DNA from 3 places in the Stenotrophomonas sp. Steno-Z1 genome. Region 2 is predicted to be linked to each of the others. Evidence: predicted binding sites of a transcription regulator. Region 2 holds the regulator's gene; each other region holds the start of a gene.
What was found. The regulator FliA, encoded in region 2, starts transcription of late flagellar genes. The targets are predictions, from matches to a motif close to TAAAGTTTNNCNNNCNNNGGCCGATAA.
Positions count from the first base shown of each region.

Region 1: AC06FD_RS04965 (methyl-accepting chemotaxis protein) is a predicted target of FliA. The motif match lies at 3,667-3,693, and genes of this name have one in related genera.
Region 3: AC06FD_RS19300 (GGDEF domain-containing protein) is a predicted target of FliA. The motif match lies at 3,649-3,675, and genes of this name have one in related genera.

Region 1 covers NZ_JBWJPB010000001.1:1,137,055-1,146,930, forward strand. Annotated here, with positions in the region: gene AC06FD_RS04955 (Tex family protein) at 1-1,186, shown strand, start outside; gene AC06FD_RS04960 (PAS domain S-box protein) at 1,424-3,628, shown strand; gene AC06FD_RS04965 (methyl-accepting chemotaxis protein) at 3,928-5,790, shown strand; gene AC06FD_RS04970 (pilin) at 6,024-6,494, shown strand; gene AC06FD_RS04975 (AraC family transcriptional regulator) at 6,566-7,276, shown strand; gene AC06FD_RS04980 (NIF family HAD-type phosphatase) at 7,337-7,888, opposite strand; gene AC06FD_RS04985 (hypothetical protein) at 8,903-9,046, shown strand; gene AC06FD_RS04990 (hypothetical protein) at 9,261-9,773, shown strand.
Region 2 covers NZ_JBWJPB010000007.1:23,252-33,127, forward strand. Annotated here, with positions in the region: gene flhA (flagellar biosynthesis protein FlhA) at 1-1,854, shown strand, start outside; gene flhF (flagellar biosynthesis protein FlhF) at 2,008-3,822, shown strand; gene AC06FD_RS16155 (MinD/ParA family ATP-binding protein) at 3,809-4,696, shown strand; gene AC06FD_RS16160 (RNA polymerase sigma factor FliA) at 4,693-5,439, shown strand; gene cheY (chemotaxis response regulator CheY) at 5,456-5,848, shown strand; gene AC06FD_RS16170 (protein phosphatase CheZ) at 5,848-6,462, shown strand; gene AC06FD_RS16175 (chemotaxis protein CheA) at 6,467-8,302, shown strand; gene AC06FD_RS16180 (flagellar motor protein) at 8,392-9,132, shown strand; gene motD (flagellar motor protein MotD) at 9,134-9,876, shown strand, end outside.
Region 3 covers NZ_JBWJPB010000011.1:86,789-96,664, reverse strand. Annotated here, with positions in the region: gene AC06FD_RS19320 (DUF4132 domain-containing protein) at 1-949, opposite strand, end outside; gene AC06FD_RS19315 (hypothetical protein) at 1,088-1,249, opposite strand; gene egtD (L-histidine N(alpha)-methyltransferase) at 1,310-2,284, opposite strand; gene egtB (ergothioneine biosynthesis protein EgtB) at 2,281-3,582, opposite strand; gene AC06FD_RS19300 (GGDEF domain-containing protein) at 3,806-5,059, shown strand; gene AC06FD_RS19295 (YchJ family metal-binding protein) at 5,038-5,427, opposite strand; gene AC06FD_RS19290 (sulfite exporter TauE/SafE family protein) at 5,544-6,320, shown strand; gene AC06FD_RS19285 (ATP-binding protein) at 6,737-9,876, opposite strand, start outside.

The DNA of each region.
Region 1 (9,876 bases), on a different contig from region 2:
CGACAAGCTGGCCGGCGACGTCATCAAGGCGCTGGGCGATGCCCGGTTGCAGAAGATCGTGGTCAGCGAGGCCGGCGCGTCGGTGTACTCGGCCTCGGAGTTTGCGGCCAAGGAGTTCCCGGACCTGGACGTGTCCATCCGCGGTGCGGTGTCCATCGCCCGCCGCCTGCAGGACCCGCTGGCCGAGCTGGTCAAGATCGAGCCGAAGGCGATCGGCGTGGGCCAGTACCAGCACGACGTGGACCAGTACCGGTTGGCCCGCGCGCTGGATGCGCGCGTGGAAGACTGCGTCAACGCGGTCGGCGTGGAGGTCAACACCGCCTCGGCCGCGCTGCTCGCGCGCGTGTCCGGGCTGTCCTCGACGGTGGCCGAGAACATCGTGCGCCACCGCGACGACAACGGCCCGTTCAAGCGCCGCAAGGACCTGCTCAAGGTGCCGCGCCTGGGCGACAAGACCTTCGAGCAGTGCGCCGGCTTCCTGCGCATCGCCGACGGCGACCAGCCGCTGGATGCGTCCTCGGTGCATCCCGAGGCCTACCCGGTGGTCGAACGCATCGTGGCCGCCACCGCGCGCCCGATCAAGGCGTTGATCGGCGATGGCAGCTTCCTGCGCGGGCTCAAGGCCGAACAGTTCACCGATGCGACGTTTGGCGTGCCGACCGTGCGCGACATCCTCAAGGAACTGGAAAAGCCCGGCCGCGACCCGCGCCCGGAGTTCAAGGCGGCGCAGTTCGCCGAGGGCGTTGAAGAACTCAAGGACCTCAAGGTCGGGATGATCCTCGAGGGCGTGGTCAGCAACGTGGCCGCCTTCGGTGCGTTCGTGGACATCGGCGTACACCAGGACGGCCTGATCCACATCTCCGCGCTGTCGGACACCTACGTCAAGGACCCGCGCGATGTGGTCAAGGCCGGCGACATCGTCAAGGTGAAGGTGCTGGAGGTGGATGTGGCGCGCAAGCGCATCGCCCTGACCCGGCGCCTGGATGACACCCCGGCCCCGGCCAAGGCCCCCGGCGAGCGCGATGCGCGCCCGGCCGGCGCAGGCGGTGGCCGCCGTGACGGTGGTGGGGCCGGCCCGCGCAATGGCGGCCGTGGCGGCCCGTCCGGTCCGCGCCCGGGCAGCGCCGCGCCGCCCGCCAACAACGCCCTGGCCGACGCCTTCGCCCGCGCCAAACGCGGCGGCTGAGCCTCCGCCGGGCAGGGTGCCGGGGGCCCGCCGCGTGCGGCCCCCGGCCTGTCCGGGCGGCTGCTCTGGCGGCGGCACTTCTGGTTTCACCCCGCTTTGGTCACACTTCCCCTCAAATGCCCGTAGGCTGGGGCTCGGGCGGGGAGGCCAGATGACAGTGCAGCAGGCAGGACCGGAGGACCGGGCGGGGCCCAACGCCGTGCGATCGCGCACGACGCCGCGCGCGTGGGCGTGCCGGTGAGCCACGATCGCACCGACATCGGGTCTGGCGGCGACCCCGCGCTGCGCGACATCACCGAGCGCCATCGGCGCCTGCAGATGATCATCGAGGGCACCGCCGCCGGCACCTGGGAGTGGAACATCCAGGACGGGCGGATGTGGGTCAACGAGCGCTGGGCACAGATCGTGGGCTACACCCGCGACGAACTGGCTCCGATCACCCCGGAGACCTTCTTCCGGCTGGTCCATCCCGACGACCTGGCCCAGTCCAACGCGCTGCTCAACGAGCACATGGAAGGACGCTCGCCGCACTACGACAGCCTGTGCCGGATGCGGCACAAGAACGGCCACTGGATCTGGGTGCAGGACCGCGGTCGCGTCTACGAGTGGGATGACGCGGGGCGCCCGCTGTGGATGGCCGGCGCGCATGCCGATGTAACCGACCTGCAGAACGCGCGCCAGGACGCGGCCAACATGCGCCAGCGCCTGCAGGCGGTGGTGGATGCGTCCGACGAGGTGGCGGTGATTGCCACCGACGTGGACGGGGTGATCAACCTGTTCAATACCGGCGCGCAGAAGCTGCTGGGCTACAGCGCCGAGGACGTGATCGGCAAGGCCAACCCCGGCCTGTTCCACGACCCCGACGAAATGATGGATTACCTGCGCCCGCAGGCCGACGCGGACGGGCGCATGCCGACCGTCTTCGAGGCGCTCACCGCCCAGGCCGCACAGGGCACCTGGTCGCACCAGTGGACGTTCGTGCGCAAGGATGGCGAGCATCGCCAGGTCCGGTTGTCGATCAGCCCGCTCAACTGTGCCGGCGGCCAGCGCCTGGGGTATGTGGGCATGGCCGTGGACATCACCCCGATGATCGAAGTGCGCGAGCAGGCCTACCTGGCGGCCGAGAAATTCTCCGGTGCATTCTCCTCGGCGGCGCTGGGCATGGCGCTGGTGTCGTTGGAAGGGCGCTGGATGGACGTCAACGATGCCCTGTGCGGCATCCTCGGCTACACCCGTGCCGAGTTGCTGGAGATCGACTTCCAGACCCTGACCCACCCCGACGACCTGCATGCCGACCTGGCGCTGGTCGGCGACCTGCTGGCGGGGCGCCGCGAGCACTACCACATGGACAAGCGCTACCTGGGCAGGGCCGGCAACGTGGTCTGGGGCCGGTTGTCGGTGTCGCTGGTGCGCTCGGAGCACGGCGAACCGCTGCATTTCGTGTCGCAGATCCAGGACGTCACCGCCCAGCGCCAGAGCAGCCTGCAACTGCGCGACTCCGAACAGCGCACCCGGGTCACCCTGGATGCGGTGGCCGACATGGTGCTCACCCTGGACCTGCACGGCCAGATCCAATATGCCAACGCCGCCGCGACCCGCGCGCTGGCGGGTGAGGGGGCCGCGCCGCTGACCCATGGCCAGGTGCAGGACGTGATGGAGCTGACCACCGAGTACGCGCCGCGGTCGCCCCTGGACATCGCGGTGCTGCTGGACCCGGACAGCAACGCGGTGGACCTGCACTCGGACCTGCTGCTGTCGGTGGGGGCACAGCTGGTGCCGGTCGATGTGACCCGGGCCTGGCTGCGTGGCGAGGATGGCCAGGTCACGGGTGCGGTCTGGGTGATCCGTGACGTCACCCAGCAGCGCGCCCGCCAGCGCGAGGCCCGCCACCTAGCCGAGGTGGACCCGTTGACCGAACTGAGCAACCGCCGCGGCTTCGAGGCGCACCTGCAGCAGGCCATCACCCGGGTGGCCCGCACCGGGCAATCGGCCTCGCTGATGTTCATCGACCTGGACAACTTCAAGCCGATCAACGACAGCCACGGCCACCTGGCCGGGGACGCGATGTTGTGGGCGGTGGCCAACGTACTGCGCCATGGGGTGCGCGACTCGGACATCGTGGCCCGGCTGGGCGGCGACGAGTTCGCGGTAATCCTGGCCGGTTGCTCGCTCAAGCGCGCCCGCCGCATCGCCAGCGACCTGCTCGAATCGGTGCGGAGCCTGACCATCCCGTGGGACCTGCAGCGGCTCAGCGTGGGCGCCAGCATCGGCATCGCGGCGATCGGCGGCAACATGAGCGTGGATTCGGCCGTGGCCGCCGCCGATGCCCAGTGCTACCGGGCCAAGGCGCTGGGCAAGAACAACGTCCAGGTCGAGGTGCCGCTCGGCCAGGCCAGCGACCCGCTGGACGCGGTCGAGACCAGCGAGGGCGGCGAGGGCTGAGCCCGCCGCCCGGGCCGCCCCCTTTGATTGGTCCGCCCTAAACTTTCCTCAACGCCAGTCGATACGGGTATTGGAGCCACCTTCGCGTGGGTCCGCGCTGGCCCTTGGCTGCCCCCCCGCTCGTGTGGCCGGGACCGCGTGCCTTTGCAACACAGCGTCTGCAGGAAGCAGGACCATGTTGTACAAGCCGCAGGAATGACGCCAGCCCACGGGTGTCTTCGCACGTCCCCAAGCCAACCGATGTGCCGGCGGGCATGTTGCCCGCCGGATCCCACCAGCTACCGGGCACCGAGGATCAGATGATGCTTACTTCAGGCATGCATGCGCATGTGCAGGAACAGGTTGCCGACGCCGGCGTTTCGCCGTGGCGCGCACTGGTTGCACCGTTCGTAGCCCGCCGCGATGCGCGCGGCACCGCCGATGCCGCCCAGCAGCGGCGCCAGCGCGAGCTGGAGGCGCAGGTCGCCGCGCTGCACCGGGTGCAGGCGGTGATCGAATTCGACCTGGACGGGACCATCCTCCACGCCAACGACAACTTCCTGCAGGCCGTGGGCTACGCGCTGGAGGAAATCCAGGGCCGGCACCATGCGATGTTCGTCGACCCGGCCCTTGCCCAGAGCCTGGAGTACCGGGAGTTCTGGGCGAAGCTCGGGCGCGGCGAGTACGACGCCGGGCAGTACCGCCGGCTGGGCAAGGGCGGCCGCGAGATCTGGATCCAGGCCTCCTACAACCCGGTGCTGGATGCCAATGGGCGTCCCTACAAGGTAGTGAAATTCGCCACCGACATCACCGCGCAGATGCAGCAGGCCGCCGATGTCTCCGGCCAGCTGGCGGCGATCAACAAATCGCAGGCGGTGATCGAGTTCGGCCTGGATGGCCGCATCCTGTCGGCCAACGACAATTTCCTGGCCACCACCGGCTACACGCTGGACGAGGTGCGTGGCCAGCACCATGCGATGTTCGTCGACCCCGAGCACCGCCAGAGCCTGGAATACCGCCAGTTCTGGGAGAAGCTGGGGCGCGGCGAGTATGACGCCGGCCAGTACAGGCGCTTTGGCAAAGGCGGCCGGGAGGTCTGGATCCAGGCCTCCTACAACCCGATCTTCGACATGAACGGGCGTCCGTTCAAGGTGGTCAAGTACGCCACCGACATCACCGCCCAGGTGCGCGACAGCCAGGCCATGCAGCAAGCCGTCGCGCAGACCCGCGAGGTGGTGGCCGCGGCGCAGGGCGGCGACCTCACCGGGCACATCGCCACCGCGGACAAGACCGGCCACATCGCCGAGCTGTGCGAAGGCATCAACGCGCTGGTCGATGCGATGGCCACGATCATCGGCCAGATCAAGTTCGCCGCCGATACCATCGCGGTGGGCGCCAGCGAGATCGCCGAAGGCAACAGCGACCTGTCGGTCCGCACCGAGCAGCAGGCGGCGTCGCTGGAGGAAACCGCGGTCTCGATGAAGGGCCTCACCGCGACCGTGCAGCAGACCGCCGCCAACGCGCGCCAGGCCAGCGAACTGGCGATCGGCGCGGTAGACGTGGCTGCGCAGGGCGGCCACGTCGTGCACGAAGTGGTCTCCACGATGGCGCTGATCAACGCATCGTCGCGCCGCATCGTGGACATCATCGGGGTGATCGACGGCATCGCCTTCCAGACCAACATCCTCGCGCTGAATGCCGCCGTGGAGGCCGCGCGTGCCGGTGAGCATGGCCGTGGTTTCGCCGTGGTCGCCACCGAGATCCGCGAACTGTCGCAGCGCTCGGCCAGTGCGGCCAAGGAGATCAAACAGCTCATTGCCGACTCCGTGGAGAAGGTGGGCACCGGCACCGGCCAGGTCGAGAGTGCAGGGCGCACCATGGATGAGATCGTGGTCAACGTGAAGCGGGTCAGCGCACTGGTCACCGAGATCAGCGCGGTGGCCCAGCAGCAGAGCGAGAGCATCGGCCAGATCAACCAGGCGGTCGATCACATCGACCAGAGCACCCAGCAGAACGCCGCGCTGGTGGAAGAAGCCTCCGCGGCCGCGCGCAGCATGGAAGAGCAGGCCACGCAGTTGCTGCAGACGGTGGCGGCGTTCCGGGTGGATGCGGGCAAGGGCGCGCCACGCGCGGCCGGCGGCCACGTGGCGCACGTTGGGCATCCGCCGCTGCGCCTGGTCTAGGCAGGGGCGAGCACGCCACGGCGCGATGCCGGCAGCAGGGTCCCTGCGGGACCCTGTGCGCGGCGTGTCGCATCGGAATCGTTGCAAAACCCGTCACTGAAACCGCTTTTACCACTCCTTGCATGGTGTGCCTGGGGGTGGGGTGGTCTCCTACCCGGTACGCGTTGAATGCCCATTCGGGCAAAGAGCACGTCGTCCGCCGTACAGACCGCCCGCGCTTTCAAAGAAACGAAATGTTCCATCTCAATCGATCCCGCCCCCGGGCCAACCGCCAGCGCGGCATCACCCTGGTCGAGCTGATCGTCGCCATCGGCGCCCTGGCGGTGTTGCTGGCGGTCACCGTTCCCGGCTACCGGCACCACACCGCACGCTCGCGCATCAGCGCGATGCTGGAGGAACTTTCGCACGGCAAGGCCGGCGCCGAGTGGCTGGTCAACACCGGCGCGCAGGGCGACTACGTCAGCAACCCCGGCGCGGTCGGCCTGCAGGGAACGTCCTCGCTCTGCACCACCATCGTGGTGGACATCATCGTTCCCGCCCGCACGGCACACCTGTATTGCGGCGGCGAATTCCTCGACTTCGTCGCCCTCGACTACAGCGTCGATCAGGGCTGGCAGTGCACGACCAGCGCGTCGCGTGCAGCCCCCCACAACGAGTGGGCACCGGCAGGCTGCACCGCCGTGCTTGAGCGCCTGTCACCTTGAACGCGCGGCCGGTTGCCGTGCTTGCATCCGGGCCGCCGCTGCGGATACCGGCCGGGGTCACCAGCCTGTGGGTGCAACTGCGCGGCAGGACCGTCATCGAGGGCCGCGAGGGCCGGCTGGAACTGCGTCGCGGCGGATGGCTCATGCTCGGCCCCGATTCGACGCCGCTGCTGCGCGCGGGCCGCCTCGGGATCTGCGCCGGCGTTTGCCTGTCCTCCGACACGCTGGAGGCACTGGGCACAGGCGCCGGGCCGATGTACCCCGGCATTGGCCAGATGCCAGCGGCCGAACTGCGGATGGCGATCCAGCTGTGGCGTCGGCGCGCGTCCGCACCGGCCAGCAAGGCGCAGGGCCATGCGGATCTGCGCCCGTTGCTGCTGCTCATGGCCGATCAGCAACGCGGGATCGCGGCCCGCGCCGCACACTGCCCGGGCCACTCGCCAGCGCGTAGGCAGCAGGTGTTGGCCACGCTGCAGACCGCCTGCCTGATCATGCACGGCCATACCGAGCGCGCCGTCCCTTCACGCGAGCTCGCCAACCGGTTGGGCATGCCCGTGCGCTATTTTTCCGAAGCGTTCCTGGCCGCCTACGGCTGCACGCCGCTGCAGTTCGGCACGCAGGTGCGGCTGAAACAGGCCGCCCGCCGTGTACGGCGTGGCGAGATGGGCGTGGACGCGGCGGCGCTCGCCATAGGCTTCAAGCACGCCGGCACCTTCCTGCGCGCCTTCCGCGCGACGCTGGGCGTGAGCCTGCGCGACCACTGCGAGCAGGCCCGCAGGTAGCAATTGGCGCTATGGGGGATGACCGGCCCACGGCGTGGGCATCCGGCCGACCGGCACGGATCACAGGCGCAGCAGTTGCTCCCGCCAGTTGCGCTTCTCCACGGTGCGGATGCGGGGTGCCCGGTCGAGGTGGGCCAGATAGCGGGGCAGGTGGGACAGTTCGTCGTCGCAGGGATCGCCGGTGAACTCGCGTACGCAGACCAGGTTGCCGTAGTTCTTCGCGTATTTGCGCGGGGTGTCGTCGATCCCGATGATCTGGTCGAGCGCGAAACCGAGCTTCTTGAGCTTGGCCAGGCGTTTCTCGCTGGCGTAGTGGCCGGTCTCCCAATCCCGCGCGGTGCTGCAGCGGGCCGACGACCAGACGAACGCAACCGGGTGCGCGCCCATCAACTGCGCCACCAGCGGTTCCGCATACCCTTGGCCGGACGACGTCCAGATCCCGACCTCGAAAGTGGCGAACGCATAGTCGAGGAAGGCGTCCAGATGGGGGCGCTTGTACACGTGGTAGCCGGCAACGCGCAGGTCGGCCGGGCGATCCAGCGCGTGTTCGCTGGCGAACACCAGGGTTTCATCGATGTCCAACACCAGCAGTTTGCGTCCTTGCCGATCCACGCCTCTCCCCCTTTGAAACGGGCGCCGCTGCGGCGGTCCCTGACAACAGCGTAGGCACCTCGTGCGAGCGCAGCAAGCCGGTACGCGGTGCCCGGCGCGCGGGACGACGTGATGCGATCGACGCTGTCGGCCGGGGCCCGGCCGCGGCAGCGACGCATGCCGTCGGCCGGTCGCTGGGCCGTGCGACGGATACCGCAGTATCGCCATCAGGACGCAAAACGGCCGGCGGCTGAAACGCAAAAGGCCAGATCCGTGTGATCTGGCCTCTGCGTGTTCCATGGTGCCGAAGGTGGGATACGAAGTGCCAGTCAGCTTGGCCAATAGTGGCTGCATAACTCATTGTTACATAACAGAAAAATCCAGATCGCCCGGGCGCGATGTAGTTCACGCCGGGTGCGCTTGTAGCTCACTTTGTGCATCTTTGCGCTGCACGGACTCTGAACTTGGATTGGCGGTAGAAGGACAATCCCTTGTCATCCCTATTCCTACGCGGTGCGGTCATCGATGGCTCGCCGGTGCTGGGCGCGCCGATCCTTTGCCATGGGACCCATGGTGGTCCTATTTGAAGTCGCGAGGGCCCACTGCCGTGCCAGACTCTTCTGTGGATAACACTGTGGGTAGTGGTGAGTCTCAATATATGAGACTAGATGTTGTGGTTGGCACTCTCACTACGGGCTTGCTAACTTGCTGAATGGTGGTAATATCGACAACGAACCATCCCAAAAAACAAACGCCCCGCTTGCAGGCGGGGCGCTTGAGATACAACAACACGAAGATGAGGAGGTAATCGACCGACGAACATGAACAAACTGTCCACGAACGGATGGTGAAAATCTACGCAGCTGCATGTCTTGGCAGACGCAGGAGTATAGCTTGTACAGAGTACTTCGTAAAGCATCTACGTAGATCTTCCACATCTCGGCCGCTAGGTCACCAACGTTTCCTTCATGGGGCGTGGGTGTTCGGTGGGGCAGTCGCAATGACAAGTCCCCAACTACCGATAGGTGAACGGCAATGGCTGACAAGAAGATCACTCAACACCGCAGTGCTAAGACCGGTGAGTTTGTAACTAAGCAGTACGCCGAGAAGCACAAGTCCACGACGGTTACCGAGCGTAATAGCGCTCCGAAGCCGTCGTCGAAGTCGCGCGGGAAGTGAGCAACCGGAGGGGTGGCCGAAAGGCCGCCCCTCTTCATTCGTAGATTGCAGAGGACAATCAAATCATATGAGCGCCATTACTAAGCTCTCGCCCGTAATACCCAGGCCCCGTCTATCTGACCGCAATCTTGCGCGATTCGTCCGCATGTCTGCTAGCAGGCAAATGAGGTTTCTGCATGATCAGAAGTACCCTCGCGGCACTCCCCAGGTGTTCATGCAGCCTTACTATGCCAAGGCCCTTGCAGGCATTCGTGACGTGATGAAGCGTGGCTTCCCCGGAATCATCGATGCTCGTGGAAAGCTCCAGGGCATTGCCCAGGAGACTCGTCGCAATAACTCGATGCGCGTGTTGGATGCCTTCATCGCATCGCCACACGCACAGCGGCGTTTGAAGGTAGTTCCCGGGCATCGCTACCAAGCCTACGTTCGTAGTCTCGAAGTTCGCTTCTCTCCACACGTTGTGGCGATGGATGGAGCAGAGGTGCGCTACATCTATTTCCATGAGAAGGGCGTTCAGTGCGATTCTGAAGAAGCTCGTCTTACACTGGAGTTCGGCTACTGGGTACTTACGCAGAACGGAGTTGAGGCCAAGCCACATCAGTTTGAGCTTATCGATCTCTTTTCTGGGAAGCACTTCCAAGGCCAGCCACTGAGGGCCGAGACCTTGAAGATGCTGGATGACATGGCGCGGCACATTGAGAGTCAGTGGTCCACCATCGAACCCTAGGTGTCACTTCACCCTGCCTCAGAGGATTTTACCGGGGCGGGTAGTCCCTGGGGTGACCTGCTTATTGGAACAGTTTGGCGAGGCCTGCCATCAAGCCGAAGCA
Region 2 (9,876 bases):
CGGCTGGCGCTGAACGTGGCCTCCACCCGCGTGATCCTGCTCAACGGCCAGAACGGCCACGAGGCGGCCGGCAAGGTGATCGCCGCGTTCGGCGAGTTCGTGATCGGCGGCAACTACGCCGTCGGTATCGTGGTGTTCGCGATCCTGACCATCATCAACTTCGTGGTCATCACCAAGGGTGCCGGGCGCGTGTCGGAAGTGACCGCCCGCTTCATCCTCGATGCCATGCCCGGCAAGCAGATGGCCATCGATGCCGACCTCAACGCCGGTTTGCTGACGCGTGAGGAGGCCAAGGCCCGGCGCGAAGAAGTGCGCGAGGAAGCGGACTTCTACGGTGCGATGGACGGTGCCAGCAAGTTCATCCGCGGCGACGCCATCGCCGGCATCCTGATCCTGTTCATCAACCTGCTGGGCGGCCTGGCCGTGGGCGTGCTCCAGCACGGCATGCCGTTCGGCGAAGCCGCCGCGACCTACACCCTGCTGTCCATCGGTGACGGCCTGGTGGCGCAGCTGCCCGCCCTGCTGGTGTCCTCGGCGGTGGCCATGCTGGTCACCCGCGCCTCGCGCTCGCAGGACATGGCCCAGGCCATGATGGGCCAGGTGTTCGGCCAGTACCGTGCGCTGACCATCGCCGCGGCGATCATGGGCGTGGTCGGCCTGGTCCCGGGCATGCCCAACGTCGCCTTCTTGACGCTGGCCGCCATCCTCGGCTTCGTGGCCTGGAAGGCCTGGAAGAAGAGCACCGCCGCAGAGCGCGTCGCCGAGACCCCGGCCGCCGGCCGCGGCGAAACCCTGGGCCTGCCCGGCGCGGCGCCCTCGCCCACCGCCGAGCTGACCTGGGACGAACTGCGCCCGGTCGACCCGCTGGGCCTGGAAGTGGGCTACCGGCTCATCCCGCTGGTGGACAAGAACCAGGGCGGCGAATTGATGGCGCGGATCAAGGGCGTGCGCCGCAAGCTCACCCACGACATCGGCTTCCTGATTCCCTCGGTGCACATCCGCGACAACCTGGAACTGCCGGCCAGCGGCTACCGCCTGCTGATCCACGGCGTGCCGGTGGCCACCGCCGACATCCACCCCGACCGCGAACTCGCGCTCGACCCGGGCAGCGCCCTGGGCACACTGGACGGCATCGCCGGCAAGGACCCCGCCTTCGGCCTGGACGCCACCTGGATCCAGCCGCACCAGCGCGCGCACGCCGAATCGATGGGCTACACCGTGGTCGACCCGGCTACGGTGGTGGCCACCCACCTGTCGCACCTGATCCGCGAACACGCCCCCGAGCTGCTCGGCCACGAAGAAGTGCAGCAGTTGCTGGCCAACCTGGCCAAGAGCGCGCCCAAGCTGGTCGAAGACCTCACGCCCAAGTCGCTGCCGCTGTCGGCGGTGGTGCGGGTGCTGCAGAACCTGCTGATCGAGCGCATTCCGATCCGCCAGCTGCGCAAGATCGTCGAGTCGCTGGTCGAGAACGCGCCCAACAGCCAGGACCCCTCGGTGCTGACCGCGGCGGTGCGCAACGCGCTGGGCCGTTTCATCGTGCAGGAGATCGCCGGGATGTCGGCGGAGCTGCCGGTGTTCACCCTCAACCCACAACTGGAACGCGTCTTGCAGGAGTCCACGCAGGGCAACGGCGCCGCGCTGGAACCCGGACTCGCCGAGCGACTGCATCAAAGCCTGGCCGAATGCGTCGGCAAGCAGGAAGCGAAGAACGAGCCGGCGGTCGTGCTGGTACCAGGCCCGGTGCGTGCCGCGCTGGCACGGCTGGTGCGCCACAGCGTCCCCTCGCTGTCGGTGCTGGCCTACAGCGAGGTACCCGAGGACAAACGGTTGAAGCTGGTCGGCACGATCAGCTGACGCCGGAACCCCGACGGTGATGCGCCAGAAAACAGACACACCCCCATTCGATATCAACGCAGCAGGACATAAAGGGAAACCCGGACCGTGCAGACCACCGACAACCAGCGCTTCCCTTCCACCACCCCGCCGCCCCAGTCCCGGTACCACAGCATGAAAATCAAACGCTTCGTCGCCTCCGATATGCGCTCGGCCATGAACCTGGTACGCAAGGAACACGGTCCTGATGCGGTGATCCTGTCCAACCGGCGGATCGAGGAAGGCGTGGAGATCGTGGCCGCGGCGAACTATGACGAAGGCGCCGTGCAGCGTGCCCTGGAAGCGGCCCGCAAGGATGTGGCGCCGGCGCCGGCACCGCGACCGCGCAATGCCGCCGATGCGGTGATCGCCGCGGTGACCCGCCGCAAGCCCGTCGCCGCCGCCGAGCCGGTGGCCGCCACCACCTCCGCCGTGGCCGCGCTGGCCCGCGCCGCGGTCGGCGCGACCGGTCGCACCCTGGATTCGGCCAACGAAATCGTGCCGCCGCGCGGCAGCACCGGCTTTGCCGCCACCCTGGCGCAGGCCGTCGCCCCGTCGCTGCGCGCTGCCGCACTGCCGGAGCAGATCTTCGCCCCGTTCAACGTCGAACAGGCCGCGGCCGCCTCCCCGGCGCCGGTGGAGACGCTGGCCGCGATCGTCGAGGCTGCACCGGTCGCCGCACCGGCACCGGCACCGATCAACCGCGCGCGCTTCATCATCGACCCGCCGCTGGACGACGAACCGCACTTCCAGATGCACGTGCCTGCGGCACAGGTGGCGATGCCGCCGCTGCCGGTGAGCGTCACCGTGCCGGCGATCCCGGCCCCGGCCCCGGCCATGGTCGCCGCACCGGCACCGGTGCAGGCCGCCGTGCCGGCCCCGATGGCATTCGAGCCGCGCCTGGACGCGCCGGCCATGGTCCAGGAACAGGTTGGCAGCGCGCCGGTCGCAACCGCGCCGGTGGCCCTGCCGGCCCCCGCCGAACCGGCCCAGGTCCAGGCCCAGCCGCTGCCCGCCGCCGAGCTGGTGGTGGTGCCGCGCGATGACGAAGAACTGCGCCAGCTGCGCCATGAAGTGGCCGGCATGCGCCAGGTGATCGAACGCGAGATGCACCGCTTCACCGACGAACGCCTGCGCGGCTCGCCGGTGCGTGCCGCCGCCCTGGACCTGATGGACGAATACGGCTTCGACGCCGGCATCAGCCGCGACGTGGCCATGCAGATCCCGCTGGACACCGAAGCTCACCGCGGCCGCGGGCTGATGCTCGGCCTGCTGTCCAAGAAGCTGCCGATCGCCCCGGTCGACCCGCTGGAATCGGGCGGCATCATCGCCCTGGTCGGCCCGACCGGCGCCGGCAAGACCACCACCATCGCCAAGCTGGCCTCGCGCTTCGCCGAGAAGCACGCCGCCCGCGACGTGGCCCTGGTCACCACCGACACCGGCCGCATCGGCGCCCGCGAGCAGCTCTACGGCTTTGGCCGCCAGCTCGGCATCGCGGTGCACGAGGCCAACAGCGGCAGCGACCTCAACCAGCTGCTGGAGCGCCTGCAGGACTACAAGCTGGTGCTGATCGACACCGCCGGGCTGGGCCCGCGCGACCGCGCCCTGGCTGCCCAGCTGCACTGGCTGCGCGCCGCCCAGCAGATCCGCACCCTGCTGGTGCTGCCGGCCAACACCAGCTTTGGCGACATGGACGAAGTGGTCCGCCGCTTCAGCGCCGCCAACCCGCAGGGCGTGGTGCTGAGCAAGCTGGACGAAACCGGCCGCTTCGGTACCGCCCTGTCGGTGGCCGTGGACCACCGCCTGCCGATCACCTGGGTCACCGATGGCCAGGACGTTCCCGAAGACCTGCACCGGGCCAGTGCGGCCAATCTTGTACTTCGCCTTGAAGATTTGCGCCGCGCGGCCGATATGCCCTGCAACCCGGAGTTGAACCATGCCGTCGCGTGAGTATGCCAAGCTGACCAAGACCTTCCCGCTGTCGGCCACCCGCAGCCAGCCGCTGGGCCCTGTGCGCACCATCGCCGTCACCGGCGGCAAGGGCGGCGTGGGCAAGACCAACGTGTCGGCCAACCTGGCCGTGGCGCTCGCCGACATGGGCAAGCGCACGCTGCTGCTGGACGCCGATCTCGGGCTGGCCAACATCGACGTGATCCTGGGCCTGCAGCCCAAGGTGACCCTGGCCGACCTGGTAGCCGGGCGCTGCACCCTGGAAGAAGTGATCCTCGAAGGCCCGGGCGGCGTGCTGGTGGTGCCGGCCGCGTCCGGCCGCCGCCACATGGCCGAGCTGCAGCCGGCCGAGCACGTGGGCCTGGTCAACGTGTTCTCCGAACTGGAGCGTGAGCTGGACTTCATGGTGGTGGACACCGCCGCCGGCATCACCGACGGCGTGCTGACCTTCTGCCAGGCCGCGCAGGACACCGTGGTAGTGGTCTGCGACGAGCCGGCCTCGATCACCGACGCCTACGCGCTGATCAAGGTGCTCTCGCGCGAGCGCGGCGTGGACCGTATCCAGGTGGTGGCCAACATGGTCCGCGACCCCAACGAAGGCCGCGTGCTCTACGAAAAGCTGACCCGGGTCTGCGAGAAGTTCCTCGCTGATGTCTCGCTCAACTACCTGGGCTGCGTGCCGCAGGACGACTGGCTGCGCCTGTCGGTGCAGCGCCAGCAGCCGGTGGTCAAGGCCTACCCGTCCAGCCCGGCCGCGCAGGCGATCACCGAGATCGCCCGCCGCACCGCCCGCTGGCAGGCACCGACCGAGCCGCGAGGCGGGGTCGAATTCTTCCTGGAACGCATCCTCAAGCAACGCGGGGTGACCGCATGAAAGGCGCCGCACAATACAAAGAGGTGCAACGCACGGCCGCCAACGAGTGCATCGCACAGCACTCCGACCTGGTCCGGCGGATCGCCCACCACCTGGCCGCCCGGTTGCCGGCGAGCGTGGAAGTGGATGACCTGATCCAGGCCGGCATGATGGGCCTGATCGAGGCCTCGCGCAGCTACGACGCCGACCAGGGCGCCTCGTTCGAAACCTATGCCTCGATCCGCATCCGCGGCTCGATGATCGACGAGATCCGCCGCGGCGACTGGGTGCCGCGTTCGGTGCACCGCCGCGCCCGCGACGCCGCCTCCACCATCCGCCGCCTGGAGCAGAGCACCGGCCGTGCCGCCAGCGCCACCGAAGTGGCCGCGGCGATGGACATGCCCCTGCCGGACTACCTGCGGCTGATGGAAGACGCCGCGCGCGGCCAGGTGCTGAGCCTGGAGTCGCGGATCGAAGACCAGGGCGAGCTGGATACCGTCGCCCAGGGTGGTCCGACCCCGCAGCAGGTGCTTGAGCGCGGCGAATTCGGCCGCGAGCTGGGCAATGCGATCGGGCTGCTCCCCGAGCGCGAGCAGCTGGTGCTGTCGCTGTACTACGAGCAGGAACTGAATCTGAAGGAGATCGGCGCGGTACTCGGTGTCAGCGAGTCGCGCGTCTGCCAGATCCACGGCCAGGCGGTCCTGCGCCTGCGTGGCCGACTGAAGATCTTCGAGGCGGCCGACGCCGGCCTCGAGAACCATTGATACCGAGGAAAGTGCTTTGAACAAGAACATGCGTATCCTGATCGTCGACGATTTCTCGACCATGCGTCGTATCGTCAAGAACCTGCTGGGCGATCTGGGCTTCACCAATACGGCCGAAGCCGAGGACGGGCATGCCGCGCTGTCTCTGTTGCAGAGCCAGTCGTTCGATTTCGTGGTCACCGACTGGAACATGCCGGTGATGACCGGGATCGACCTGCTCAAGGCGATCCGCGCCGACGCCAAGCTGAAGACGTTGCCGGTGCTGATGGTGACCGCCGAAGCCAAGCGCGAGCAGATCATCGAAGCGGCCCAGTCCGGCGTCAACGGCTACATCATCAAGCCGTTCACCGCCCAGACCCTGGAAGAAAAGCTCGGCAAGATCTTCGAACGCCTGGCGGCGAGCGCCTGATGGAAACCCTCCGCGACAAATCGGCGCTGGTGCAGCGCCTGCAGGATGCCCTGGCCGCGCTGGAAAGCGGCGACGAAGCCGGCTGGCGGCGGGAAATCGACGCGCTGGCCGCGTTGCGTACCCAGCCGATGATGGCCGGGCTGAACCGGCTCGCCCGCGAGTTGGGCCAGGCGTTGGGCGAACTGCCCAGCCTGCCCAGCGAGGCCGGCGAACTGGACGATGCCTGCGCACGCCTGGACCACGTGGTGGCGATGACCGAGCAGGCCACCCACCGCACCCTGGACCTGGCCGAGGAATGCCGCACGCTCACCGAGCAGCTGCGCGCCAATGGCTTGACGGCCGACCAGGACCAGCAGCTGGACCGGATCCGCCACAACCTCACCGAGATCGCGCTCACCCAGAGCTACCAGGACCTGACCGGGCAGATCATCCGCCGCGTGGTGGGCATCGTGCGCCGCGTGCACGAGGGCTTCGGCGCGCTCGGCCTGCCGCCGCAGGACGACAGCGCGCACAAGCGCGACAACGGCCTGGCCGGCCCGGCCGTGAACGGTCTGGATCGCCACCAGGTGTCACAGGTCGACGCTGACGACCTGCTTTCCGATTTGGGGCTGTAACACCATGAGCGCTGTTCCAGACGATATTGCCGCCGATTTCATCCTCGAGGCCCAGGAAATCCTGGATCGCCTCGGCGAACAGCTGGTGTCGCTGGAGCAGTCGCCCCAGGACAGCGACCAGCTCAACGCGGTGTTCCGCGGCTTCCACACCCTCAAGGGCGGTGCCGGGTTCCTCGGCATCCAGGCGATGGTCGAACTGTGCCACGCCGCCGAGGAAACCCTGGGCATGGCGCGGTCGGGCAAGGCGGTGCTGCAGGCCCATCACTTCGATGCGGCCCAGCAATCGCTGGACTACCTGCAGTCGATGCTCGATTCGGTCTCGGCCGGCACCGAGCCCGGCTATGCCCCGCCGGAGCTGATCGCGCAGTTCGACGTCAACGGGCCGGCCACGCCGGCGCCGGTGGCCGCCGCTGCGGCGGCACCGACCAGCGGCGAGTTGATCACCGACGACGAGTTCGAGGCTTTGCTCGACACGTTGCACGGTGGCGCCGCGCCCACCGCCGTGGCGCCGGCGAACAAGGCCAATGACGGCCTGATCGGCGAAGACGAATTCGAGGCCCTGCTGGACCAGCTGCACGGCGGCGCCGCCCCGGGCGCCAAGGCCGTGGCCGCCGCACCGACCCCGCGCGCACCCGCCGCCGCCCCGGCCCTGCCGGCCAAGCCGGCGGCCAACAAGCCGGTGGCCGAAGCCGAGCACACCGTGCGCGTGGACACCAAGCGCCTGGACGCCATCGTCAACCTGATCGGCGAACTGGTGCTCTCGCGCAACCGCCTCAAGACCCTGCGCGCGCGCCTGCACGACGAAGAACTCGACCGCGCCGTGTCCACCCTGGACATCGCCACCGCGCGCCTGCAGTCGGCGGTGATGCGCACCCGCATGCAACCGGTGGGCAAGGTGTTCTCGCGCTTCCCGAAGGTCGCCCGCGACGTCGCCCGCAACCTGAAGAAGGAAGTCGAGCTGGAGCTGGTCGGCGCGGAAACCGAACTGGACCGCAACCTGGTCGAAGCGCTCGCCGACCCGCTGGTGCACCTGGTCCGCAACGCCATCGACCATGGCATCGAGACCCCGGAGCTGCGCGAAGCCCAGGGCAAGCTGCGCAGCGGCCACGTGCGCCTGTCGGCGCAGCAGGAAGGCGACTACGTCAGCATCGAAGTGCAGGATGACGGCGCCGGCATCGATCCGGAACGGCTGCGCCAGAAGGCGCGCGAGAAGGGCCTGATCGATCCCGAAGCCGCTGCCCGCCTGAGCAGCGAGGAATGCCTGCACCTGGTGTTCCTGCCCGGCTTCTCGACCAAGCAGGAAGTGACCGATATTTCCGGCCGTGGCGTCGGCATGGACGTGGTGCAGTCGCGCATCCGCGAACTCAGCGGCCAGATCCAGATCCAATCCGAACTGGGCCGCGGCAGCCGCTTCATGATCCGCGTCCCGCTCACCCTGGCCATCCTGCCCACCCTGCTGGTGCAGGCCGGCGAGGACGTCTACGCCCTGCCACTGGCGCGCGTGATGGAAGTGCTGCACGCGCCCAATACCTCGCTGGGCTGGTTCGACGGCCGCGCCGTGCTGGACCGCAAGTCGCACACCCTGCCGCTGGTGGACCTGCGCCATTGGCTGGCGGTGGAGCCGGCCGCCTCGCCGCTGCTCACCATCGTGGTGCTGCAGGCCGGCGAAGCGCGCTTCGGGCTGGTGGTGGACCAGGTCCGCGGCCGCGAGGAAGTGGTGATCAAGCCACTGCCCAAGGCCCTGCGCGGGCTGCGCGGCTATGCCGGCGCGACCCTGATCGGCGACGGACGGATGTCGCTGATCCTGGACGTGGACGGGCTGCGCACCCCGCACGATTGACCGCCCTGCCCCCTGCAAAAGTGTGACCGCTGCAACACCTGCCGCCGTCGGTGTCTCAAGTCCCATTCACACAAGCCGATAACGGACCCATGGACAGACTCAGCCTCATTGGACTTTTCCTCGCCCTGGCCTCGCTGGTCGGCGGCAGCATCCTCAAGGGGGCCGGCCTGGCGTCGCTGTGGTCGCCGGCGGCATTCGTGATCGTGATCGTGGGCACCATCGCCTCGATCCTGCTGCACACCTCGCCGGCGGTGTTCAAGCACGCCTTCAAGATCGTGCGCTGGGTGATCCTGCCGCCGAGCAGCGACCGCCATGAGCTGATCCGGCAGATCGTCGACTGGAGCAACATCGCCCGTCGCCAGGGCCTGCTGGGCCTGGAAGCGCAGGTGGACGCGCAGAGCGACCCGTTCCTTCGCAAGGGCCTGCAGTTGCTGGTGGACGGCGTCGAGCCGGAAACCATCCGGCACATGATGGAAATCGAACTGAGCAGCCAGGAGCACCAGGACCTGGCCGCGTCCAAGGTGTTCGAGGGCATGGGCATCTACGCCCCGACCCTGGGCATCATCGGCGCCGTGCTCGGCCTGATCGCGGTGATGAAGAACCTCGCCGACCCGAGCAAGCTCGGCCACGGCATCGCCGCCGCCTTCACTGCCACCATCTACGGCATCGCCTCGGCCAACCTGCTGTTCCTGCCGGTGTCGGCCAAGCTCAAGAGCGTGATCCACCACAACAGCCGCGACCGCGAAATGATCATCGAAGGGTTGATCTCCATCGCCCAGGGCGAGAACCCGCGCAACATCGAAACCAACCTGTCCGGATTCCTGCACTGACATGGCCCGCCGCAAGCACCACGAAGAGCATGCCAACCATGAGGCCTGGGCGATCCCCTATGCAGACCTCATGACGCTGCTGCTCGCCTTCTTCGTGGTGATGTACGCCATCTCCTCGCTCAACGAGGGCAAGTACCGGGTCATGGCCGATGCGCTGACCACCGCCTTCGGCGGCGCGCCGCGCACCATCAACCCGGTGCAGGTGGGCAACCAGCAGGTGCAGGGCGGCGGCTGGGACAGCCCGTCGGTGATCAAGGCCGGCAACCGCGTCGGCCCCTCCGCGCCCTCGCCCTCCAACGACCCCACCCTGCTGCCGGCGATGGCCTCGCAGATGCGCATGCCGGTCTCGGTGCGCAACCAGGAACAGCTGCAGCGTGCCGAGCGCCAGCTCAACACCATCGCCGACAAGCTCACCGCCACGCTGGCCCCGCTGATCGAGCGCGGCATGATCACCGTGCGCCGCACCGAGCTGTGGATCGAGGTGGAGATCAACAGCGACATCCTGTTCCCGACCGGCTCGGCCACGCTGGACGTGCACGCGCGCGACACGCTCTCCACGCTGGCCCAGGTCCTGCGCGATGCGCCCAACGGCGTGCGCGTGGAAGGCCACACCGACAACGTCCCGATCGCCACCTCGCTGTTCCCCTCCAACTGGGAACTCTCGGCCGGGCGCGCGGCCAGCGTGGTGCACCTGTTCGCCGACCAGGGCCTGCAGCCGGCGCGGCTGGCCATGGTGGGTTACGG
Region 3 (9,876 bases), on a different contig from region 2:
CCGTGTCGGCGAACAGTGCTTCGTGCCCGTAGTGGTTGTTGAGCGCGATCACCAGCAGCATCAGGTCGGCATCGCGGTCCGGCGCAGGCACCTGGGCACGCAGTCGTTCGACCATCCTGCGCAGGGCCGGCAGCAGGGCCGGGTCGCTACGCACCTCATCGACATCCACGTTGAGCTGGGTGGCGAAGGCCTGCCACAGGGCGGCCGGGTCGTGCGCGGGCAATCGGGCCGGGAAGCGACGCGAGGCATACATCAACGCCAGGTGCTGCGGGGTGATGCGCACCGGCGCGCCCTGGGCGAGCCACGGCGGCAGGCTGGGGTCATGCGGCAGGTCCGCCGCGGCCACCGGAACGGCGGTGAAGCAGTCCGCCCCGGGGTTGGCCGCGGCGGCCGGTGCATCCTTGGCAATCTGGGTGCTCCAGCGACTGACCATCCCCGCGTCCCGGAGCGCCGCATAGGCGAGCTGGGCGCCCACCTCGCTGACCCCGGCGCGGCGACGCAGGCCGGTGACGGTGAGCGACTCGCCCGGTGCAAGCGCGCCGGTCAGCAGCGCCTGGCGGATATGCTCGAAGGCCGTTGCCGCCTCTTCATCGGCGTTGGCCACCGGCGTGGGGGCCGCAGGGGCAACGCTGGGTGCAGGTGCAGGTGCAGGTGCAGGTGCAGCGGCGGCAGGCTGGGGCGCCCTGGCGGCGCGCGGCGCGGCCGTGGCTGGCGCGGTGGCAGCGATCGCGGGCGTGGCCGCGGCACCGGTTTCACTGTAGCCCTTGCCGGTTTTTTCGTTGACCAGCCTGGTCAGCGCCGACGCGGCCTTGGCGGCATCGGCGAAGGACTTGGTCTGGCTTTGCCCCTGCGTGCCGATGCGCCCCCAGCGCACGTTCAAGTCGCTGCCGTCCTGCTCCACTTCCCAGAACTTGCTGGCGGTACCTTCCACGAGTTCGAATCGACGCATCACGTCCGTACTACTCCCTGGCCTGCGCGGTGGCCACAACGCAACCGCTTCCATGCGTCCATAGCATATCGGCGAACGGCAGCCCCCGCATGACCGCCAGCGCACTACCGGCGGTGCAGCGTGCGCCGGAGAGGCGGCTCAGGCGCGCAGGGCTTCCAGGTCGCGGATCAGTTCGCTCACGGCAATGGCATCGAGCGCGGGCGCGACACTGCGTCCACGCCGGGTTGGATCAGCACGGTGGTCACGAAGCGGGCATCGTCCCAGAACTTGGGGGGTCTTTTTGTGCTGTTCGATCGCCACGGCGATGGCCTGCGGATCCCGCGCGGTGGTGAGCAGCCAGTGCGCCGCGGCGGGAGTGCGTCAGACCGGGCGCAGCAGCGCGAGCTCGAAGGCGGGATCGCGGGCGTTCCAGCGCGTGCAGACCTGCAGGCCCGCCTGGGCCACCAGCGCCGCGAACGCGGCCTCGGTGTACTTGTGGCTGTATTCCACGGTCATCGCCTCGCCCTCGGCGAAGTCGAACGGTTGCCCGGCCACGTCCACGGTCTGCGCGCGGGTACTGACCAGCTCGGTCTCGATCCGCAGCCGCTCCACGCTGTAGCGGGCGCGGTGCTGGAAGGCGTCCAGGTCGAAGTCGCTGCCGATTTCGCGGTTGAGCCTTGCCAACAGGTTGAGGGTGAACGCGGCGGTGACGCCGGCGGCATCGTTGTACGCCGCTTCGATCAGCGCCGGGTCCTTGTGCAGGTCGATGCCGATCAGGGCCATGCCATCAGCGCCCATGGTCTGGCGCATCGCCTGCAGCAGCCTGACGGCCTCGGGCGCGGCGAAGTTGCCCAGGGTGGAGCCGGGGAAGAACACCAGCCGGCGTGCGGGCTCACGCTGGGGCTCGGGCACCTGCACCGGGCCGGTGAAGTCGGCGCAGACCGGGAGCATTTCAATGTCCGGCAGGGCCACGGCCAGCCGCGCGATGCTGGCCAGCAGGGCGGCGCGCGAGATCTCGATGGGCGTGTAGGCCACCGGGTCGGCCAGCGCGTGCAGCAGCAGTTCGGTCTTGCGGCCGCTGCCGCTGCCCAGTTCGACCACGTGCAGGCGCGGGCCGACCACGCTGGCGATATCGGCGGCGCAGTCCTGCAGCAGGTGCAGTTCCGTGCGCGTGGGGTAGTACTCGGGCTGGCGGGTGATCTGTTCGAACAGGGCCGAGCCGCGTGCGTCGTAGAAGTACTTGGATGGCAACTGGCGCGGCCGCTGGGACAACCCCTGCAGGATGTCGGCGGTGATCCGCGCACGGTCCGGCTGCAGGTCGGTCAGCGCCTCGAGCGCGTCGCTTACCGTACTCATGCCGGGTCCCGCGCCAGGCGCAGGCCGGAGAACTGCCAGCGCGCCGACGGTGCGAAGAAGTTGCGGTAGCTGGCACGTACATGCCCCTCGGGGGTCACGCAGCTGCCGCCGCGCAGGATCCATTGGCCGTTCATGAATTTACCGTTGTATTCGCCGAGGTTGCCGGCAAAGGGGCGAAAGCCCGGATAGGCGCCGTAGGCGCTGCTGGTCCATTCCCAGACGTCGCCGAACAGCTGCAACAAGGCGGTGTCGGTGCCCTGCCCTGGCGCGCTGGCGCCACCGGGATGCAGCCGGTCGGCGTCGGCGAAATGGCCGTGCGCTGGCTGGCCGGCGGCGGCGGCTTCCCATTCGAACTCGGTGGGCAGGCGCGCGCCTTGCCAACGCGCATAGGCGTCGGCCTCGAAATAGCTGAGGTGGCAGACCGGCGCATGCCGATCCAATCGCTGCCAGCCGCCCAGGGTGAACTCGCGTTCCAGCGCGTCGTCCCAGTACAGCGGGTGCTGCCAGCCTTCGGCCTGGCACAGCGCCCAGCCTTCGCTCATCCACAGGGTGACGTCGCGGTAGCCGCCGGCCTCGATGAACGCACGGTACTCGGCGTTGCTGACCGGACGGTTGGCCAGCGCGTGGGCCGGGACCAGCACGCGATGCACGGGGGATTCGTTGTCGTAGGCGAAGGCAGGGTGCGTGGGCCAGGCCGGCGCCCCGATCTCGACGATCTGCTCGGGGGCGTCGCGCCACTCCAGTGGAATGGCGGGCGCCTCGTGGCGGGCAAGGTCGTCGCGGTAGGCCGGCTGCAGGGGATTGCTCCACAGCGCGTGCTTGATGTCGGTGAGCAGCAGTTCCTGGTGCTGCTGTTCGTGATGCAGGCCGAGCAGCAGCTGGTGGCGCGCCTGCGGGTCGAGCGCGTCGGCCTGCAACAGGGCGATGACCTGCTGGTCGACCCGGGCCCGGTACTCCAGCACCTGCACCAGTGACGGGCGCGACAGCAGGCCGCGCTGCGGCCGCGCGTGCGCCGGGCCGATGCTCTGGTAATAGCTGTTGAAGAGGTAGTGCCAGTCGGCGTCGAAGGGGGCGTGGTCGGGCCGGCTGCCCAGCACGAAACGTTCGAAGAACCAGGTGGTGTGGGCCAGGTGCCATTTGCTCGGGCTGGCGTCGGCCATGCTCTGCACCATGGCGTCTTCGGGGCTGAGCGGGGCGGCCAGCGCCACGCTGCGCGCGCGGATCCCGGCGTAGCGGACGGCCAGTGCTGCGTCATGCGTTGTGGCGGGCGGCGGTGCGGAGGCGACGGCGGTATTCATCGCGCTCAGGATCGGCCAGCCGCGGTGAGCGGCATGTCATGGCAAGGCTCAGATCATGTGACGCACTCAAGTTGAATACGCAGCGGCCGCTATCGGGAAGACCATCGCCTGTGTGGTCCGGTTTGCACGTGCAGCCATGGCGCGCCGGCCCACACCCGTGGAACCGTCCTTGCGCAACCACCTGCTACGCCAGCCTGGCCATTACCTGTTCCTGCTGCCCGCCATGCTGGTGGGGCTGGGACTGTGGTGGGCCACGCCGGCCGATGAGGTGGGCAGCCCCGTGCACCGGATCCTGCCGCTGGTGCTGACCTGCCTGGGCATCGGCCTGGGCCTGATCTACAACCGCGTGCGCGCGGTGTGCCTGCTGCTGGCGATCGCGCTGGCGTTCGCGATGCTGCATGGCCTGGTCGGCAGCTTCCTCAACACCGGTGCGGTCACCGCGCTGACACCGCTGCTGTTCCACTCGGTCTCGCTGTGGCTGCCGCTGCTGTTCGCGCTGCATGGGCTGTGGCCCGAGCGCGGCCGACTGCGCCAGGACCTGCTGCTGCGCGGGGTGGTCAGTGGCGCGGCGGTAGGCGTGTTCGCCCTGCTTGCCGCGCAGGGGCCGCAGGGCATGCATGACCTGCTCTCGGACCACCATTGGGCGTGGCTGCCGACCGGCTGGAGCCGGCTGGCGCAGCTGCCCACGCTGGTGTTCGTGGCGGCCCTGGTCGGCCTGGGCGTGCAGGCACTGCGGCAGCCGCGGCCGCTGCATACGGCGATGCTGATCGCGCTGCTGGTGGTATGGGCGATGCTGCCGCGGGTGTTCCTGTCGCCGGCGCTGCTGCCGGCACTGGCCAGCACCGCGCTGCTGCTGATCGTGTCGGCGATGCTGCAGGAATCCTTCCACATGGCCTACCGCGACGAGCTGACCGGGCTGCCCGGGCGCCGCGCCTTGAACGAGTGCCTGCAACGGGTGGGCGCGACCTACACGATCGCGATGGTGGACGTGGACCACTTCAAGCGCTTCAACGATACCCATGGCCACGACAATGGCGATGACGTGCTCAAGCTGGTGGCCACGCGGCTGGCCGAGGTGGGCGGCGGCGGGCGGGCCTTCCGCTACGGCGGCGAGGAATTCGCCCTGGTGTTCCTGGACCGCCCCGCCCCGGCCTGCGTGGAGGCGGTGGAGGCGGTCCGGGCGACGGTGGAGGCCACCCGGCTGCAGCTGCGCGACCGCGCCGCGCGCGCGCAGGACGACGCGGTGGGCCGCCTGCAGCGTGGCCGCGGCGGCGGCGGCACGGTGGTGCAGGTGACGGTGAGCATCGGCATGGCCGACCACCGCGCGGGCGACGACGCCCAGGCGGTGATCAAGGCGGCCGACCAGGCGCTGTACGCGGCCAAGGATGCCGGGCGCAACTGCGTGCGCGCCCACGGCCAGCAGCGGCCGGTGGCGGTGCGCAGCCGCGAGGCGGCTCAGGGCAGCGCGTCGAGGTAGAACCAGCGGCCGTCTTCGCGGACGAAGCGGCTGTGTTCGCGCATCTTGACCGCGCTGCCGCCGCCGATTCTGTAGCGGGCGGTGAAGTCGACCTGTGCGTGGTCCAGGTCGGAGACGGTGTGCTGGTGGAGGGTCAGGCCGAGCCACTGGGTGCGTTGGTGGGCCGGTTCGTCCAGCGACAGCGCGTCCGGGCGCGTGGACGGATGCCAGCTGGCCAGCAGGTAGTCCGGCAGCTGTTTGACGTAGGCGCTGTAGCGCGAGCGCATCAGGGCCTCGGCGTCGGGGGCGTGGGCGCCGGCGTGATAGAGGCCACAGCAGGCGGTGTAGGCCAGGGGGCGGCCGCAGGGACAGGGGTCGGGATTGCTCATGCGGGCATTGTCGCGCGTTTGGCCTGTGCCGATGTCGGGGCAGCCGACCAACGGTCGGCTCTACCGGGTGCTGGGGGCCAGGCGTATGCTGGCGCGCCTTGCGTTGCGGTGTCGCCGTGTTCGAGCTGGTTCCCCCTGAGCTGTTGTGGTTGGTGGCGATCGCCTTCATCGCCGGCCTGGTCGATGCGGCCGTGGGCGGCGGCGGGCTGGTGCAGTTGCCCGGTCTGTTCACGGTGCTGCCGCAGCACACCCCGGCGATGCTGTTTGGCACCAACAAGTTCAGCTCGATGTTCGGCACCGCTGCGGCCGCGTTCCGCTATGCGCGCAACGTGCGCTTCCCGTGGCGACCGGTGCTGTTCGCGGCGGGCACCGCCTTCGTGTTCTCCTTTGCCGGCGCCACGGCGGTGAGTTTGCTGCCCAAGGATGCGGTGCGTCCGCTGGTGCTGGTCCTGCTGGTGGCGATGCTCGGCTACACGCTGTGGAAGAAGGATTTCGGCGCGCTGCACCGGCCGCGCGAGATCGGGCGCAAGGAGCTGGTCACGGCCTTGGCGATCGGTGCGGTGATCGGGTTCTACGACGGCTTCTTCGGGCCGGGTACGGGCAGCTTCCTGATCTTCCTGTTCGTGCGCTTCTTCGGCCTGGATTTCCTGCGTGCCTCGGCCGCCTCGAAGGTGGTGAACCTGGCGACCAACGTGGCCGCCATTTCGTTCTTCGTGCCGACCGGCAACATCCTGTGGCTGTTCGCGTTGCCGATGGCCGCCGCCAACATCATCGGCTCGGTGGTGGGCACGCGACTGGCGCTGCGGGGCGGCACGCCCTTCATCCGCAAATTGTTCGTCGGCCTGGTGGTGGTGCTGATCGCGCGGATGGGCTGGGATACGTTTGCCGGGTAACGCGTAGAGCGGAGTGCCGGGGCGCCGGGGTTGGCGACCGGTGATGGAGCAGCCGACCAACGGTCGGCTCTACGTGGGTGCGGGATTTCTGGTGCGGATGCGGGATTTCCGGTGCCGGTGCGGGATTCCGTTGCCCGTGCAGGATTTCCGTTGCCGGCGCGGGATTTCCGGTGCCGGCGCGGGATTCCGTTGCGCGTGCGGGATTCGGGTGCCGGTGCGGGATTCCATTGCGCGTGCGGGATTTCCGGTGCCCGTGCGGGATTCCGTTGTCCGTGCGGGATTTCCGGTGCCGGTGCGGGATTGCGGTGCCGGCGCGGGTTTTCCGGTGCCGGCTCAGGATTTCCGTTGCCGGCGCGGGAGTTGCCGTTGTGGGCGCGCGATTGCCTGTGCCGGTGCGGCGCAGGCGTGCCGACCGGTCAGGCGACCGGTTCGGCGTCCTGCTGGCGGCTGCGCTCGGGCAGCTTCAAGCGCTTGGCTTCCTCGTCGTACTCGATCAGCAGCACGCCGGAGTCGTGGCGGCCGCTGATTTCGACGAAGCAGGCGCCGCCAATGAACGGTTCGAGCGTCATCACAGACTTCAGCGGCGTGGCCACCACCATCTGGAAACCGAAGTTCTCGAAGATGTTCATCGCCAGCGCGGTGAACTCGTTGTCGGCCTTGTCGAAGGCTTCGTCGAGCACCACGGCAGCGTAACTGGGCAGCTGGCTTTCGGCGCCGCCGAGCTGGTAGCGCAGCGCGGCCGCCAGGCAGGTGGTGGCCAGCTTCTGCCGCTGGCCACCGGATTTGCCGGCGCCGCTGCGGTAGATCTCGACCTGCTGGCGGGTAGCGGCATCGAGCTCGACGCCGATGAATTCCACATGCAGGCGCACGTCGAGCACGTTCTCGCGCCAGCGCCGGTCTTCGCCTTCCTGTGAGCCCAGGCGCTTGACCAGTTCACGCAGCACCGCGAACTGCGCTTCGGCCACCTCGCGTTCTTCGGTCTGGTGGTGCGACAGCACTTCGCGCAGCTGCTGGTGGAACTCCAGCACCTCCGGCAGGCGCCGGTCGCTGAGCTCGATGGTCAGCAGCGTGCCGCGGTTGAACGGCACCTGCTCCAGCGAGGCATTGACCTCGTCCAGGCGCTGGCCGATCGACTTGCGTGCCTCGGCACTGTGCCGCTGCAGGGCCAGCAGGTTGTTCTTGCTCTGGTTCTGCAACAGGTCGAAGAAGCGCTCTTCGTGCTGCGGCAGGCCATCGCGCTCCAGGCGCTGCAGGCGGGCGAGGAAGTCCTCGGCCGAGGCCACCGACGCGGTGAAGTCACCGGACTCTTCCGGCCATGCCTGTGCGAAGCGACGGAAGCAGGCCACCAGCTGGGTCTCGACGCGGTGCACGTCCTGCTGCGAGGCGGCGAGGCTCTCGTTGATGCCCTTGCTGATCTCGCGCATGTGCGCTTCCAGCGTCTCCAGGCTCAGCCCCCCCAGCCGCTCCAGGCGCAGCTGCAGCCCCGCTTCCTGGGTGGCGCCGAGCGCCGGCAGCACCAGCGCACGGCTGCGCTGGCGCTGGGCATCGAGCTTGTCGCGCTCGCGGGCGTGCTGGGCCAGCTCGACCCGGGTGTCTTCGTAGGTGCGGCGTGCCTGCGCGATATCCGCGCGGGCCTGGTCGATCTGCTGGGCCAGCCGGGCCAGGTCGGCGTTGCCTTCCTTGAGTTCGCGCAGCGAGGACTCGATGTCCTGCAGGCGCTGGACCGCCGTGGCGATATCCACTTCTTCCCAGACGAAGTTCACCAGCTGGTTGCAGGCCAGGCGACGGTCGTTGTCACGATCGCGCTGGCTGCGCAGCCGGGCGACGTCTTCGTCGCAGGCAGCGATGCGCTGGGCAAGCTCCTGGGCTTCCTTGCGGAACACCGCCAGTTTTTCCGTATTGCTGAAGCCAAGCAGCCAGCGGCGGCGATCGCCGATCGCGTTGCGGTCATCCTTCTCGAAGCGGTCGCCCGGGTGCTTGACCTGGCCTTCGCGCGAGATACCCCGTTCCACGTCGCGCAGCTGCTTTGCCTCGACGCACTCGTAGTCGTAGCGCTTGCCGAGCTCGCGGCGCAGCCACGGCTCGAACGGGCTGTCGCGGAACTCCAGCTTGTGCAGCAGCGACCGTGCCGACGGTTGGCGCGCAATGGCATCGTCATTGCGACGCACGCGATAGTAGGTCAGCCGCATGCCAAGCTGGGTGCGATTCACCCACGCATTGACCTCGTTGTAATGCTTGTCGTCCACCAGCAGCGACTGCGCGAAGCCGAACAGCACGCGCTCGATCGCGCCCTGCCAGGCGCCCTCCTCCTGGCGGACCTGGACCAGCTCGCCCACGAACGGCAGTGCCGCCTCGGGGACGCCGGTTTCCTCGGCCATGCGGCTGCGCAGCTTCTGCAGCGGCGCGGGAATGCTCGACGGGTTGCGCTCCATCGCCTCCAGCTCGGCACGGACATCGCCGAAGCGACGCGTGTCGTCCTGTTTGCCGGACAACCGCTCGGTAATGGCATCGTCCAGCGCGGCGGCCGCCTGCTGGCGGTTGTCCAGTTCGCCCTGCGCGCGAGCAATCAGTTCGGCAAAGCCGTGGGCGTCGTCGGGCAACGCGTCGCCCAGCGTCTGCGCGGCCTGGCGGGCCTGCTCGCGTTTTGCCTGGCGGCGGTCGCGCTCGGCTTGGGCACGCCCGTGTTCGCGCTCCAGTTCCTCGATGCGCTCGCCGCCCTGCTGGCGTCGCTGCAGCTCGAGTTCGGCGAGGTGCTCTTCATGGTTGGCCAGCCCCTGGCGGCGCTGGGTTTCTTCGCCGAGCAGGCCACGGTGGCGGACATCGATCTCCTGCAGGCGCTTTTCCAGCAGCTGCTGCAGGCGCGATTCGCGGAAGCTGTCCAGCCCGAGCTTCAGCGTCTCCTCGTCGGCACGCTGCAGGTTCATCGCCTTCAGCTCGGCATGCAGCGCACGCGCGGGCAACAGGGTTTCGACCTGGCGCCGCGCGGTGACCACCGATTTGTGCGCGCCATCGAGCTCGGCGAAGTCGCTCACCAGGCGCTCGGCGGCATCGAAGGTCTTGGGCGTGTCCAGCATGAAGTCACGCAGGAAGACGTTCAGGTCGCCCAGGTTCTTGGCCGACTGCGTCTTGTGCAGCAGGCGCAGCGCCATCTCATTGTCGATGCCGAGCAGGTGGCGGAAGCGCTCTGCGTAGCCGACGAAGCTGTCGAAATGGTGCACGTCGCCCAGGCGCTGCTTGAGCTTGCGCAGGTCCAGGTCGAAGCCGCCCAGGTCCTTGGCGATATCGAACGGACGCTCGGCGATGAGGTAGTGCTTGCGCACGTCGGCGGCCGCCGCGCCGTTGCCGGCGATCCAGAACAGGCGCACCAGGCTGACCACGCGGCCATCGCCGGCCCGGTATTCCAGCACCAGTGCGGTCCAGGTCGCGCCCTTGCGCAGGTACTGGGTGGCGATTTCGCCGGTGCCGCGGTCCTGCTGGTCGGCCCACGCGCCACGCACGTAGGAGACCAGGTTGCGGTCGCGGCCGCTGCGCTCGGCTTCACGCGCGGCGGCGTTGA